Regions from separate parts of the Sphingomonas sp. ACRSK genome, predicted to be linked through region 1. Evidence: predicted binding sites of a transcription regulator. Region 1 holds the regulator's gene; the other holds the start of a gene.

Region 1 (7,449 bases):
AGCACCGGCATCTCGCCGAAGCAGCGCGCGGCATGACGACCACCGTCCTGCTGCCGTCGACGGAGACGCCGTTGTCGCACGAGAGCGCGGCCGAGGCGTTCGGTGCCATCCTCGACGGGAAGGCGTCGGAAGAGGCGATCATCGCCTTCCTGGTCGGGCTCACCGAGCGTGGCGAAACCAGCATCGAAATCGCCGAGGCCGCGCGGGCCATGCGCCAGCGGATGGTGCCGATCGACGCGCCGCCCGGGGCGATCGACGTCTGCGGCACCGGCGGCGACGGGCACCATACCCTGAACGTCTCCACCGCCGTCAGCCTGGTGGTGGCGGCAACCGGCGTGCCGGTGGCCAAGCACGGCAACCGGGCTGCATCCAGCAAGGCAGGGGCTGCGGACACGCTCGAAGCGCTCGGCCTGGACATGATGCGCGCCGGGGCGATGGCCGAGCAGACACTGGCAGACATCGGCATCGCCTTCCTGTTCGCGGGCAACCACCATCCGGCGATGCGACGCATCCAGCCGCTGCGCCAGAAGATCGGCCGGCGCACCGTCTTCAACCTGATGGGTCCGCTCGCAAACCCTGCGCATGTCGAGCGCCAGCTGATCGGCATCGCACGTCCCGACTATGCGCCCCTCTATGCGGAGGCGCTGGAACGCCTGGGCGCCACGGCGGCCGCGGTGATCGCGGGCGAGGAGGAGCTGGACGAGATCTCGATCGCCGGCCCCACCCGCGTGGTGCGCATCGGGTTGGTCGCCCTGCCCGACCGGATCACGCCCGCGGACGCCGGGCTGCCGGCGAGCCCGCTCGAGGCGCTGCGCGGCGGCGACCCCGCGCACAATGCGCTGGCGCTGCGCCGGCTGCTGGCGGGCGAGGAAAGCGCCTATCGCGACGCAGTGCTGCTGAACGCGGCGGCCGCGCTGGTGATCGCGGACAAGGTGAGCGACCTTGCCGAGGGCGCGGTGCTTGCCGCCAACACGATCGATTCCGGTGCCGCCCGGCGCCTTCTGGACGCATGGATTGCCTACGCATGAGCACGATGCTTTCGAAGATTCTCGAGACCAAGCGCACCGAGGTCGCCGCCCGCAAGAGCATGGCAGGGGTGCAGGAGCTCGACCGCCGGGCGGGCATGCAGACGCCGCCGCGGGGCTTCCGCGCCGCGCTCGACGCCAAGCAGGGGCATGCGATCATCGCCGAGATCAAGAAGGCGAGCCCGTCGAAGGGGCTGATCCGTGCCGACTTCGACCCGCCGGCCCATGCGCGCGCCTATCAGGCGGGCGGTGCGGCCTGCCTCTCGGTGCTGACCGACGAGGAGTATTTCCAGGGATCGGACGACTATCTGGTCACCGCGCGCGCGGCCTGCGACCTGCCGGTGCTGCGCAAGGACTTCGTCATCGATCCATGGCAGGCGGCGGAGACGCGCGCACTGGGGGCGGACGCGATCCTGCTGATCGTGGCGGCCCTGGAAGACCGGCAGATGGCGGAGATCGAGGCGGCGGCGCTGGAGCGGGGGCTGGACGTGCTGGTGGAGGTCCATGACTATCCGGAGCTGGAGCGGGCGCTGAAGCTCAAGACGCGGCTGATCGGGGTCAACAACCGCGACCTGCGCGACTTCACCGTGAACTTCGATCGCACCTATGAGCTGGTTGCGCACGCGCCGGAGGGCTGCACCTTCGTGGCCGAAAGCGGGCTGACGGGGCGCGCCGACCTGGACGCGATGGCGGAGCACGGCATCCACTGCTTCCTGATCGGCGAGGCGCTGATGCGGCAGGACGACGTCGAGGCGGCAACCCGCGCCCTGACCCGATGACCGGCCTCACCCACCTCGACGCCGAGGGCCATGCCCGCATGGTGGACGTCGGCGACAAGGCGGTGACGGCGCGGCAGGCGACCGCCACCGGCCGGATCACCATGTCGGACGAGGCGCTGGCAGCGATCCGCGACGGGCTGGTGAAGAAGGGCGACGTGCTTGCGGTGGCGCGGGTCGCCGGGATCATGGCCGCCAAGCGCACCAGCGACCTGGTGCCGCTGTGCCATCCGCTGCCCCTCACCCGCGTGGTGCTGGACCTGACGATCGAGGCGGAGGGCATCGTCGCGACCGCGACCTGCGCGACGGACGGCAAGACCGGGGTTGAGATGGAGGCGCTGACCGCCGTCTCCGTCGCGCTGCTCACCGTCTATGACATGGCCAAGGCGCTCGACCGCGGCATGGTGATTGACGGCGTGCGCCTGCTCGCCAAATCGGGCGGCAAGTCCGGAGACTGGCAGGCGTGAGCCTGCTGCCGCTCGACGAGGCGCAGGCGCGGGTCTTGGGCCTCGCCAAGCCGGTCGCCGTCGAGACGGTGCCGATCCGCGACGCCATCGGCCGCTGGGCAGCCGACGACCTGCCGGCGCTGCGCACCCAGCCCGAGCGGGCGCTGTCGTCGATGGACGGCTACGCGATCCGCTTCGACGACCTGCCCGGACCTTGGGAGGTCATCGGGGAATCCGCGGCCGGGCGGCCGTTCGGCGGCAGCGTTGGCCCGAGCCAGGCGACGCGCATCTTCACGGGGGCCGCGTTGCCCGAGGGCGCCGACACGGTTCTGGTGCAGGAAGAGGCAGCGCGCGAGGGCAGCCGTCTGATGCTGGCGGGCGAAGGGCCGCCGCGGCGCGGCAGCAGCGTGCGTACGGCCGGGCTGGATTTTACCGCAGGCGAGCGGCTGCTGTCGGCAGGTGCGGCGATCACGCCGGCTGCGGCAGCGCTGCTGGCGGTGGGCGGGCACGGCATGGTTCCCGTCCGGCGCTGGGTGCGGGTGGCGATCGCGGCCACGGGCGACGAGCTCGTGCCGCCGGGTTCGCCCCCCGACGCCGGGCTTCCGGAGTCCAACGGCGTGCTGCTGGCGGGCCTGCTCGGGGAGCTGCCCGTCGAACGGATCGACCTGGGCATTCTGCCGGACGACCTCTCCGCACTCACCGCCGCCTTCGCCGGGGTGGATGCCGATGTGCTGGTGACGACGGGGGGCGCCTCCGTCGGCGACCACGATCTGGTGCGGCCGGCGCTGGAGGCGGCAGGCGCGCGGATCGACTTCTGGCGCATCGCGATGCGGCCGGGCAAGCCGATGATGGCGGGCAGGCTCGGCAACGCCGTCGTGCTGGGCCTGCCAGGCAATCCGGTCTCCGCCTTCGTGACGGCAACGCTGTTCCTGCTGCCGCTGGTGCGCATGCTGGCGGGCGCGGCCGATCCGCTGTCGCGGCGGCGCGTGGTGCCGCTCGGCGCGCCGCTGGCCGCGAACGACCGGAGGGCCGATCACCTGCGCGCGGAACTGCGCGACGGGGTTGCCTTCCCCGCCCCCGCGCAGGACAGCTCCATGCTACGCACGCTCGCCCGGGCAGACTGCCTGATCGTGCGTCCTCCCTATGCTGGCGCGGCAAAAGCGGGCGACTCGGTGGAAATCCTGGATATCGGTTGACAGGGGGCGGCTCCGTTTCCTAAAGGTTCCATATCTGTTCCGACGGAGGACCGCATGCTCACGCGCAAGCAGCACGAGCTGATCTGCTTCATCGACGACCGGTTGAAGGAAACCGGCGTGTCCCCCTCGTTCGAGGAGATGAAGGAAGCGCTCGACCTCAAGTCGAAGTCGGGCGTGCATCGCCTGATCAGCGCGCTGGAGGAACGCCAGTTCATCCGTCGTCTGCCGAACCGCGCCCGCGCGCTGGAAGTGCTGCGGATGCCGGACCGGCCCGAGACGGCCAAGAAAGCGCCGGCCAAGACGGCGCCCGCCCGAAGCGCGCCGGTCGCGCCGCCAGCTCCCGCCAACGACGTCATCGAGATCCCGCTGCACGGCCGCATCGCCGCCGGCGTCCCGATCGAGGCGATGGAAGGCCAGCAGATGCTGCCGGTGCCGGCCGCGCTGCTGGGCTCGGGCGAGCATTATGCGCTCGAGGTCGCGGGGGACTCGATGGTCGAGGCGGGCATCCTCGACGGCGACTATGCCTTGGTTCGCCGCACCGACGCGGCGCGCGACGGCGAGATCGTGGTCGCGCTGATCGACGAGAACGAGGCGACGCTGAAGTATTTCCGCCGTGAAGGCGCGATGATCCGCCTCGACCCGGCCAACCGCAGCTATGATCCGCAGCGCTATCGCCCGGACCAGGTGCGGGTGCAGGGGAAGCTTGCAGGACTGCTGCGCCGCTACTGAGGCGGACGCTGGGTGTTCGGTTAGCGAGGCTTGTGCCGAGCGGCCTGTGGGGGACTCGGCTCCAACCTCGCAGCGGTAGTGAATGCCGCTGTGGTTAGAAGGGCGACCTCCGTCGTTGAGGGCGAGAAGCCGGCGCGGTGCGGCGTCAGGGAGACGGGTGGTCCCGGCCGCTCCTTCTGCGCCGCGGCCAGCGATCCGCCACGGGCGCCGTCGTCGGCGGGGTGATCCACGGGTGCTGATCCCCGGGCGCGCGGACCCGGCGCGCCTCGGGCGGATCGAAGCGGATGGCGATGCCGCCCGTTTGCGCGAGCACCGGTCGGTCTAGCCGCAGCCACCGGGGCGTGCAGCCGCGCGGAAGGCGGCGTTCGCTGACGACGATGTCGGCGTCACGGCATGCGGCGATCAGGTCGCGCACCGGAAGCAGGTAGCCGCTGCGGGTGGCGACGACGCGCCAGACGCGATCGCGGGCAGCAACATCGACGACGCAGACGTCGGCGGTGCAGCGGGCGTTAGGCTGCTCGGCGAGCGGGGGCAGCTCGCCCTCGACACCGCCCCCCTCCCCCAAGGTGCCCCGCACATAGTCGCCTGCCCGGTCGCGGAGGATCGCCATGCCTCCCTCGGGCGTGCGAATTGCGAGGTGCCGACCGTCGCTGGTGACGAGCAGGTCCGGCGCGGGCGTCGCGAGCGCCCACAGCGCTCCAACGGCAAACGGTGCCAGCCCCAGCAGCCGCGCGCGCGTGCGCCATAGCGCCAGCCACAGCCCGCCTGCGACCATCAGCCCGAACGCTCCGCCCGGCATCGACGGCAGTGCCGCGACGGAACCCGGGGCGGCCGCAACCGTGCGCGCGAGCCACAGCAGCAGCGACAGGGCGTGCTCGACTACCCACCAGGCCGGCGCGCCGAGGCGGAGGAGATCGAGCAGCAGTGCCAGCGCCTCCGCCGGCATGACGACAAAGGTGGTGAGCGGGATCGCGACGATGTTGGCGAGCGCGCCATAAAGCCCGGCCTTGTGGAAGTGGAACAGGCCGATCGGCATCAGCACCGCCTCCACCGCGACGCCGGTCAGCAGCAGCGATCCGAGGTTCCGCAACAAACGTCGCGGCAGCCCCTCGTCGCACGCCTGGAACCACCGGCGGACTCGCGGGTGCTCGTGGAGGGCGACGATGGCGGTGACGGCGGCGAAGCTCAGTTGGAAGCTAGGGCCGGCGAGCGACTCCGGAAGCAGCAACAGCACCAGGAAAGCCCCGGTCGCGACCAGCCGCAAGGTGATAGCCTCCCGCCCCATCGCCAGCGCCGCCAGCACCAGCAGGGCTGCGACGCAGGAGCGAATCGTCGGCACCTCGGCCCCGGACAGCCAAGTATAGCCGATCGCCGCCAGCGCCGCGCCCGAGGCCGCCACCAGCGGGAGGCGCACCCGCAGGGCGAGCGCCGGCACCAGCGCCAGCACGCGGAGCAACAGCAACATGGTCGCGCCGACCACCGCCGTCACGTGGAGGCCGCTGATCGACAGGAGGTGGGCGAGGCCCGCGCGGCGCATCGCCTCGTCCGCGTCCTCGCCAATCGCCCCCCGGTCTCCGGTCACCAGCGCGGCCGCGACTCCGCCCTCGCTGCCCGGCACCTGCTGGTGGATGTGGGCGGTCAGGCGGTTGCGCAGCCCCGCGGCGGGGTTGACCGCCGGGGCCACCACCTCGACCGGCGCGAAGCCACGGCCCGTCGCGCCGACGCGGTCGAACCACGCCACGCGGGTGAAGTCATAGGCGCCGGGCACGGCAGGTGGCGGCGGGGGTACGAGTCGCGCGCGCAGCCGCAGGACGGCGCCGGGTCCTGCGCCGACCGGAAGTGCTTCCTGCGGCACGTTGACCCGCACGATCGGCGGCAGCGTGGGCATATCGACCGGCGCGAGCCGGAGCCGCACCAGATCGCGTGCTGGCAAGGGCTCGACTCTGTCGACGCGCGCGGTGAAGGCGAAGACGCCGGGCCGCGCCAGCACCGGCGCCGCGACGCGCTCGGCACGCCACCACACCAGCGCGCAGCCGAGCGCGGCCAGCAACCCGGCACCCGCCACGATCCGGCCGAGCCGCCCGGCCGTGGGAAAGACCATGCCTGACGCACCGACGCCGAGCGCACAGAGCAGGAACGCCATCCACGAGGAAACGTTGGGCAGCACGAACCAGGCGGCGATGCCCGTGCCGAGTGCCACGGGGATCCACAGCGGCAACTGGTCCCGCTCGGCTTCAAGCCATCGCTCGACCACATGCAAGAAATACACCCGCCGGTTGATTTGAAGCCTCGGAGGGGCCGTGCTAGGGGCGGGCGCGGCTGATGTGGCCATGATTGTTCGAGCTTGGGAGCAGGCGCAGTTGCGCGCAAGTATGGATACCGGAACCTCGCCTGAAGGCGCAGTCGTCACGCGCTTCGCCCCCTCCCCCACGGGGTTCCTGCATATCGGCGGCGCGCGCACCGCGTTGTTCAACTGGCTCTATGCCCGCCACCATGGCGGCAAGTTCCTGCTCCGCATCGAGGATACCGACCGCGCGCGCTCGACCGAGCCCGCGATCGAGGCGATCGTCGACGGCATGCGCTGGCTGGGCCTTGACTGGGACGGCGACGCCGTGTTCCAGTTCTCCCGCGCCGATCGCCATGCCGAAGTCGCGCACCAGCTGCTCGCCGCCGGCCACGCCTATAAATGCTACGCGACCGCCGAGGAACTGACCGCGCTGCGCGAGCGGCAGCGGGCCGAGGGCAAGCCGATCCGCTACGACGGCCGCTGGCGCGACTGCGATCCCGCCACCGCACCGGAAGGCGCGCCCTATGTGGTGCGGCTGAAGGCGCCGAAGGACGGTGCGGTCACGATCCCCGACCGGGTGCAGGGCGATGTCACCGTCGCCAATGCCGAGCTCGACGACTTCGTGCTGCTGCGCTCGGACGGCACCCCCACCTACATGCTGGCGGTGGTGGTCGACGACCACGACATGGGCGTCACCCATGTGATCCGCGGCGACGACCATCTCAACAACGCGTTCCGGCAGCTGGCGCTGATCCGCGCGATGGACGCCGTCGAGGGCGGCTGGCCGGACCCGGTCTATGCGCATGTCCCGCTGATCCACGGGGCGGACGGCGCCAAGCTTTCCAAGCGCCACGGCGCGCTGGGTGTCGACGCCTATCGCGACGAGCTCGGCATCCTGCCCGAGGCGCTCAACAACTATCTGCTGCGCTTGGGCTGGGGCCATGGCGACGAGGAGATCATCAGCCGCGATCGCGCGATCGAGGTATTCGA
Region 2 (7,449 bases), on a different contig from region 1:
TGCCGGCGAGCCCCGGATATTTCACGTTCTGCAGGAAGCTGTGGATGGCGTGGCCGAATTCGTGGAACAGCGTGGTCGCGTCGTCCAGGCTGATGAGCGTCGGCTGGCCGGGCGCGCCCTTCACGAAATTGTTGTTGTTGGACGCCAGCACGTTCTTGTGGCCGCCCAGCTCCTGCTGGCGGCGATAGGCCGTAGCCCAGGCGCCCGAGCGCTTGCCGGACCGAGCGTAGGCATCGAAGTAGAAGACGCCGACATTGTGCCCGTCGCGCTTGTCGGTGACGACAAAGGTGCGCACCGCCGGATCGAACACCGGGATCTGCCCCGTGTTCTCCTTGAAATCGAGGTCGTAGAGTCGGCCGGCGGCGTAGAGCGCACCCTGGAGGATGTTGTCGAGCTGGAGGTAGGGCTTCACCTCGCTCTCATCCAGGTCGTACTTCGCCTTGCGCACCTTCTCTGCGTAGAAGCGATAGTCCCACGGCTCGATGGTGATCTTGGCGCCGCCCTGGTTGGCGAGGGCCTGCATGTCGGCGACCTCCTGGTGGACGCGGGCGACCGCGGCGGGCCACACGCGCATCATCAGCGACATGGCGTTGGCCGGCGTCTCCGCCATGGTGTCGTCCATGCGGTACCAGGCGTGGTTCTGGAAGCCGAGCAGCTTGGCGCGCTGCTGGCGCAGCTTCAGGATCTCGGCGATGGTCGCGTTGGTGTCGTTGGCACCGCCGTTGTCGCCACGATTGACGAACGCGCGCCACACCTTTTCGCGCAACGCCCGGTCGGTGGCATAGGTCAGCACCGGCGCGACGGAGGAGCGGGTGTTGACGATCGCCCACTTGCCGGGAAGCTTGCGTTCGTCGGCCGCGGCCTTGAGCGAGGCGACGAAGCTGTCGGGCAGGCCCGCAAGCTGCTTGGCATCGTCGACGACGATCCAGGTCTCCTCGTCGGCCAGCACCTTTTCGCTGAAGCTGTTGTAGGCGACCGACAGCGCCTGGTTGAGCTGCGACACCTGCACCCGTTGCGCATCGGTCAGCAGCGCGCCGCGACGCACGAAGCTGCGATAGGTGCGCTCGAGCAGCCGCAGCTGCTTGGGATCGAGCTTCTGGCTAGCGCGGCCGTCGTATGCCGCCTTCACCCGCGCGAACAGCTTGGGGTCGAGATAGAGCTCGTCATAAAAGGCGGAGAGCTTGGGGCTCCACTCGCGGTCGATCGCCTGCACCTCCTTGGTGGCGAGGTTGCTCGAATAGACGCCCCACATCGACTCGACCCGGTCCATCGTGTCGCCGGCGAGTTCCATCGGCTCGATCACGGTCTGGAAGGTCGCCGGGCGCTTGTCGTCGCGGATCTTGAGCACGTCGCGGCGCAGCTCGGCCATCGCGACCGGGAAGGCGGCGGGGAACATCGCCGGCGTCACCTTGTCCCACGGCGGCACGCCGCCATAGGGGCCGCCCCAGGGGGCGAGCAGCGGGGTTGCATCGACGGAAGTCGCTGTGGCGGAGGTCTGCGCCATGGCGGCTCCTGCAGGGGAAAGGGCGAGGATCGTGGTCGCGGCCAGAACGGCGCGCAGGCGTGCGGTCATCAGGGGCTCCGATAAGGGTCGCAGGCGAGCCTAAGCATCGGGAAAGGAATGGCAAGCCGGCGCCCGCGCAAGGGTCGTGCGATCGGCGGTTGACTCGGGAGCGCATTAGAACAGAATAGGAACATATCGAGTCCCTCGTGAGTCCTAGCTGTTGTCGTGACCCAAGCTCAAGCCCCTGTCCTGGACGCCTTGCGCGCGCAGCTGCGCGCCATCGAATGCGGCCGCTATCGCCGGCGCGAGGTGCTGCCGTTCGGCGTGCCGGCGCTCGACGCGGTGCTGGCCGGAGGTGGGCTGGCGCTCGATGCGCTGCACGAGGTGGCAGGCGCCGGGCCGGACATGGCCGACGATTGCGCGGCGACGCTGTTCCTGGCGGGAATCGCTGCGCGTGCCTGGGGCCCGGTGCTGTGGGTGGTGCGCCGCCGAGACCTGTTCGCGCCGGGGCTCGCACAGGTCGGGCTGGGGCCGCACCGGGTGCTCTATGCCGAGGCTGCCGACGATGCCGAACTGCTCCAGCTGATGGAGGAGGGGCTGCGCCACCGGGGTCTCGGCGCGGTGATCGGCGAGGCCAAGCGCGTTTCCATGACCGCCACCCGCCGGTTGCAGCTGGCGGCGGAGGGCGGGCGCACCATCGCGCTGCTGCTGCGCCGGCACGGGCGCGCGGGCGCCGATCCGCTGGCGGTGCCCTCGGCCGCATCGACGCGCTGGCGGGTGGCGTCGGCCCCCTCGACGCGGCTGCCGGTGGCCGGGGTGGGCCGTGCCCAATGGAAACTTGCGCTCGTCCGCCAGAAAGGTGGCGAGCCCCGCGACTGGACCGTGGAGGCATGCGATGAAACGGGTCGCTGCGCTCTTCCTGCCCGACTGGCCGATCGACCGGCTGCGGCAGGCAGAGCGAACCGCCGCGCCGCCTGAGGCGGGACGCACGGGCTCCGCCTTCGCGGCGATCGGCCGGGTGGCCGAGGCCGAGCGCGCCAGCCAGTGCTCCGTCCCCAGGGAGGGCGGCTGGCGCCCCGGCGCGCGCTGGGCACGGGCGGAGGTGGAGGCTGCGATCGAGCAGCTGCCCACGCACCAGCGCCCGCCGCAGCGGGAGCTGGGCCGCACCAGCGTGGCCGCCGACAATCCGTTCAAAGACGAGCGGCCCTTCAAGGACGTTCATCGCCAGGGCCGTCCGCTCGACGCCTCGCCCGCATCCGCCGCCTGGGCCGCAGATGCCGAGGCGGTCGACCGCGCGATCGCGGCGCTGCCGCTGCACCAGCAGCCGCCGTTTCGCGAGCTCAGCCGGCGTTCGGAGGTGATGGACCATCCGTTCAAGGCGATGCCGCCGGACGAGGGCGGGTGCAGCCATCACGCGCTCGCGCAGCCGCAGGCGTTTCCGCGCTCGGACCGCCCGACGCTGGCGCAGATGGCGGCGATGCCGGCGGTGCAGTACCCGGGCGAGGGACCGCACCCGGACGCGCATGGCCGCGAGCCGATCGCGGGCTATGCCGCTGCGGGCCGCTTCTTCCAGACCGGACGCACTCTAGGCGATCTGGTCGCGCGGGTGTGCGTGGAGGAAGTGCCCGGTAGTCCTGTCGCGGCAAGGGATGCCGTGCCGCTGGTCACCGTCGCCCGCCAGGGAGGCCGCGTGGCGATCGCGGCGGCCTCCCCGGCGGCGCAGGCACTGGGGCTGCGGCCGGGTATGGCGCTCACCCAGGCACGCGCGCAGGTGCCCGAACTTCAGGTGCGCGATGCCGATCCGGCGGGCGACCGGGCCGATCTGCGCCGGCTGGCGATGCTGCTCGCGCGCCGTTGGACGCCGGTGGTCGACCTGTCCGACCCCGATGGATTGCTGCTCGACCTGACGGGCGTCGCTCATCTGCATGGCGGCGAGGTGCGCATGGCACTGCGGCTGGTGCGCCTGCTCGCGCGGCATGGCGTCAACGCCTGCGTCGGTATTGCCGATACGGCCGGTGCCGCCTGGGCGCTGGCCCGGCAGGGTGGGGCAGCGGTGCGAATCTGCCAACCCGGTGCGCAGGCCGAGGCGCTGGACCCGCTGCCAGTCGGGCTGTTGCGGCTTCCGGAAAGCGCGATCGAGCTGCTTGCCCGGCTGGGCGTGACGACGATCGGGCAGTTGCGGGCACTCCCGCGCGGGCAGCTGGCGCGGCGGTTCGGCGATGCGGTGCTCGCCCGGCTGGACCAGGCGCTGGGGGCGCGTGCCGAACCGCTCGATCCGGTGGTGCCGCCGGAGCGGGTTCAGGTCCGCCAGCGCTTCGCCGAGCCGATTGCCACGGCAGAGGCGATCGCGCACTGGCTGGGCGAACTGGTGCCCAGGCTGGTGGCGGTGTTGCGGAAAGCCGGGCTGGGCGCACGCCAGGTGGAACTGGTGCTCGACCGCGTCGACGGCGTGCCGCAGCGGCTGCGCATCGGGCTCGCGCGTGCCAGCCGCGACTCCGAGCATTTGTTGCGACTGCTGGGGCGGCGGATCGAGACGGTGGAGCCCGGCTATGGCATCGACGCCATGGCGTTGCACGTGCGTCGCGCCGAGCCGCTGGGCGCGGAGACGCTGGGTGCCGCGCTGGTCGAGGACACGCCTCCGGACCTGGGGCCGCTGGTCGACCAGATCGTCAACCGCATCGGCGCGCAGCGCATGTGGCGGGTCACGCCGGTGGAAAGCGACGTTCCGGAACGGGCGGTGGCGCGGGTCGCTCCCCTCGATCCGGCCGATCCGCCCGCGACCCAGCTGCGCGAGGATGACGTTCGCCGGCTCGACGGTCGGGAGGCCGACCACCCCTGGCACCTGCGCTGGCCGCGTCCGGTACGCGTGCTGCGCCGGCCCGAGCGGCTCGATCATGTCATGGCCGAACTGCCCGACCAGCCGCCGCGGCGCTTCACCTGGCGCGGGGTGCCCCATGTGGTGGTGCATGCCGACGGGCCGGAACGGATCGCGGGCGAATGGTGGCGGCGCCCGGCCGAACGCGATGCGGTGCGCGACTATTTCCGGGTGGAGGACGAGCACGGCCACCGCTTCTGGCTGTACCGCAGCGGCGATGGCTTGCGTGGGGAGACGGGCGATCTCAGCTGGTGGCTCCAGGGCATGTTCGCATGACCTACTCAGAGCTTCAGGTCACCACCCACTTTTCGTTCCTGCGCGGCGCGTCGTCGGCGGAGGAGCTGTTCGGCACCGCCTCCGAAATGGGCATGCCGGCGCTCGGCATCACCGACCGCAATTCGGTGGCAGGCATCGTCCGCTCGCTGGTCGCCGCGCGCGAGGTGAGCGCGCAGGGCAACCCCATCCGCCTCGTGGCCGGGTGCCGGCTCGACCTCGTCTCCGGCGCGTCGCTGCTGGTGTGGCCGGAGGATCTGGCTGGCTGGTCGCGGCTCACCCGGCTGCTGACGCTCGGCAAGAAGCGCGCCGATCCGCAGCACGGCGAAAAGGGGCAGTGCTTCCTCCATTGGGACGACCTGGCCGATACGCAGGGGCTGGTCGGATCGCTCGTGCCCGGGATCGACGGCGTGCGCGAGGAGGAGCTGCGCTGGATGGCCGACCTGTTCGGGTCGGACCGCGGCCATGTCTGCCTGACCTATCACCGCCGGCCGGGTGACCGGCTGCGGCTGCACCGCACGGCCGAGGAGGCCGCGCGCTTCGCTTTGCGGCCGCTCGCCACCGGCGACGTGCTCTACCACGAGCCCGAACGCCGTATGCTGCAGGACGTGGTGACGGCGATCCGCTGCAAATGCACCATCGACGACTTGGGATTGCGCCGCGAGCGTTCGGCCGACCGCTGCTTCGTGCCGCCCGGCACGATGGAGCGGCGCTTCGCCGATCTGCCGGAGGCGATCCACGCCGGCGCGGCGATCGTCGAACGCTGCACCTTTTCGCCCAGGGAGCTGAGCTATCGCTATCCCGACGAGATCGTGATGCACGGCCGCACGCCGCAGGAGGCCTTGGAGCAGCTGGCGCGCAAGGCGCTGGACGCATTGTTCCAGCAGCCGCCGTTCCACGGCCGGCCGGACCAACGCTACATCGACAAGCTCGACTATGAACTCGAGCAGGTCAGGCTGATGGACTATGCGGCCTATTTCCTGACCGTCAATTCGATCGTCACCTATGCTCGCGCGCAGGACATTTTGTGCCAGGGCCGCGGTTCTGCAGCCAATTCGGTGATCTGCTATGTGCTCGGCATCACCTCGATCGACCCGGTCGAGCACCAGCTGCTGTTCGAGCGATTCATCTCCCCCAATCGCGGCGAGCCGCCCGACATCGACGTCGACTTCGAACATGAACGGCGCGAGGAGGTGATCCAGTGGATCTACCAGACCTATGGCCACGACCATGCCGCGCTGACGGCGGTGGTCAGCCGCTTTCGCGCACGCGGCGCGGTACGTGAGGTCGGCAAGGCGCTCGGGTTGCCGGAGGACATGACCGGTGCGCTCGCAGGCCAAGTGTGGGGCTGGTCGAGCGAGGGCGTGGCCGACGCGCATGTCGATGCGCTCAACCTCGACCGTTCCGATCCGCGGCTGGCGCTGACGCTGGAGCTGGCGCGCGAGCTGATCGGCACGCCCCGCCACCTGTCGCAGCATCCCGGCGGTTTCGTGCTCGCGCGCGACCGGCTCGACGGGCTGGTGCCCGTAGAGCCCGCCGCCATGGCCGCTCGCTGGGTGGTGGAATGGGAAAAGGAGGACATCGAGGAACTCGGCTTCATGAAGGTCGATATCCTCGGCCTCGGCATGCTCGGCTGCATGCGGCGCGCGTTCGACCTTTTGGAGGAGCACAAGCGGCTGGCGCTGACGCTTGCCTCGCCCGAGCTGCAGAAGGAGGATCCGGCGACCTTCGCGATGATCCAGCGCGCCGACACGCTGGGCGTCTTCCAGATCGAGAGCCGCGCCCAGATGGCGATGCTGCCGCGGATGCTGCCGGAGACCTTCTACGACATCGCAATCCAGGTCGCGATCGTCCGCCCCGGCCCGATCCAGGGCGACATGGTGCATCCCTATCTCAAGCGGCGCGAGCAGAAGCGGCGCAATCCCGATATCGAGTTCGACTATCCGAGCCCGCGGCTGAAGGCGGTGCTCGAAAAGACGCTGGGCGTGCCGCTGTTCCAGGAACAGGCGATGAAGGTCGCGATCGAGGGTGCCGGCTTCACGCCTGCGCGCGCCGACGAGCTGCGCAAGGCGATGGCGACCTTCAAATATACGCAAGGGGTCGGCCAGTTCCGCGAGGAGCTGATCGCCGGCATGAACAAGAACGGCATCTCCGAAGGCTTCGCCGATCGGCTGGTGAAGCAGATCGAGGGGTTCGGCAGCTATGGCTTTCCCGAGAGCCACGCCGCGTCGTTCGCCAAGATCGCCTATGCCTCGTCCTGGATGAAATGCCACCATCCCGACGTGTTCTGCGCGGCCCTGCTCAACGCGCAGCCGATGGGGTTCTACGCGCCCGCCCAGATCGTCCGCGATGCGCGCGAGCATGGCGTGGAGGTGCGGCCGGTGTGCATCAACGACAGCCGCTGGGACACGCGGCTGCTGGGAGCGGCTACGACCGACCTTTCCCCGGAAGCGGCGGCGAAGATGCGGCTGCCGCTGCGGCTGGGGTTCAAGGTGGTGCACGGCCTGTCCAACGCGGATGCCGCACGGCTGGTGATGGCACGCGGCGAGACGCCGTTCACCTCGGTCGAGGATGCGTGGCGGCGGTCGGGCGTGCCGCTTGCGGCGCTGGAAAAGATCGCGCGCGCCGACGGGTTCCAGGCGCTGGGGCTCGACCGGCGGCAGGCGCTATGGGCGATCAAGGGGCTGGCGGCGGCGCCGCTGCCGCTGTTCGCCGCGGCCGACGCGCGCGCGGGCGGGCTGACGCCAGAAGTGGCGGAGGCGCCGGTTACGCTGGAGCCGCTCACCGCCGGGCGGGA

What was found. The regulator LexA, encoded in region 1, represses DNA repair genes until DNA is damaged. The targets are predictions, from matches to a motif close to GTTCCNCNCTTGTTCT.
Region 2: the regulator LexA is predicted to act here: its motif matches at 1,681-1,696, upstream of MHZ35_RS00200 (ImuA family protein).

The regions. Positions count from the first base shown of each region.
Region 1 is NZ_JAKRNR010000021.1:28,332-35,780, forward strand. Features, by position in the region: gene MHZ35_RS12535 (anthranilate synthase component II) at 1-36, shown strand, start outside; gene trpD (anthranilate phosphoribosyltransferase) at 33-1,028, shown strand; gene trpC (indole-3-glycerol phosphate synthase TrpC) at 1,025-1,804, shown strand; gene moaC (cyclic pyranopterin monophosphate synthase MoaC) at 1,801-2,268, shown strand; gene MHZ35_RS12555 (molybdopterin molybdotransferase MoeA) at 2,265-3,443, shown strand; gene lexA (transcriptional repressor LexA) at 3,498-4,172, shown strand; gene MHZ35_RS12565 (ComEC/Rec2 family competence protein) at 4,318-6,504, opposite strand; gene gltX (glutamate--tRNA ligase) at 6,545-7,449, shown strand, end outside.
Region 2 is NZ_JAKRNR010000001.1:28,264-35,712, reverse strand. Features, by position in the region: gene MHZ35_RS00205 (M3 family metallopeptidase) at 1-1,573, opposite strand, end outside; gene MHZ35_RS00200 (ImuA family protein) at 1,763-2,482, shown strand; gene MHZ35_RS00195 (Y-family DNA polymerase) at 2,400-4,655, shown strand; gene MHZ35_RS00190 (error-prone DNA polymerase) at 4,652-7,449, shown strand, end outside.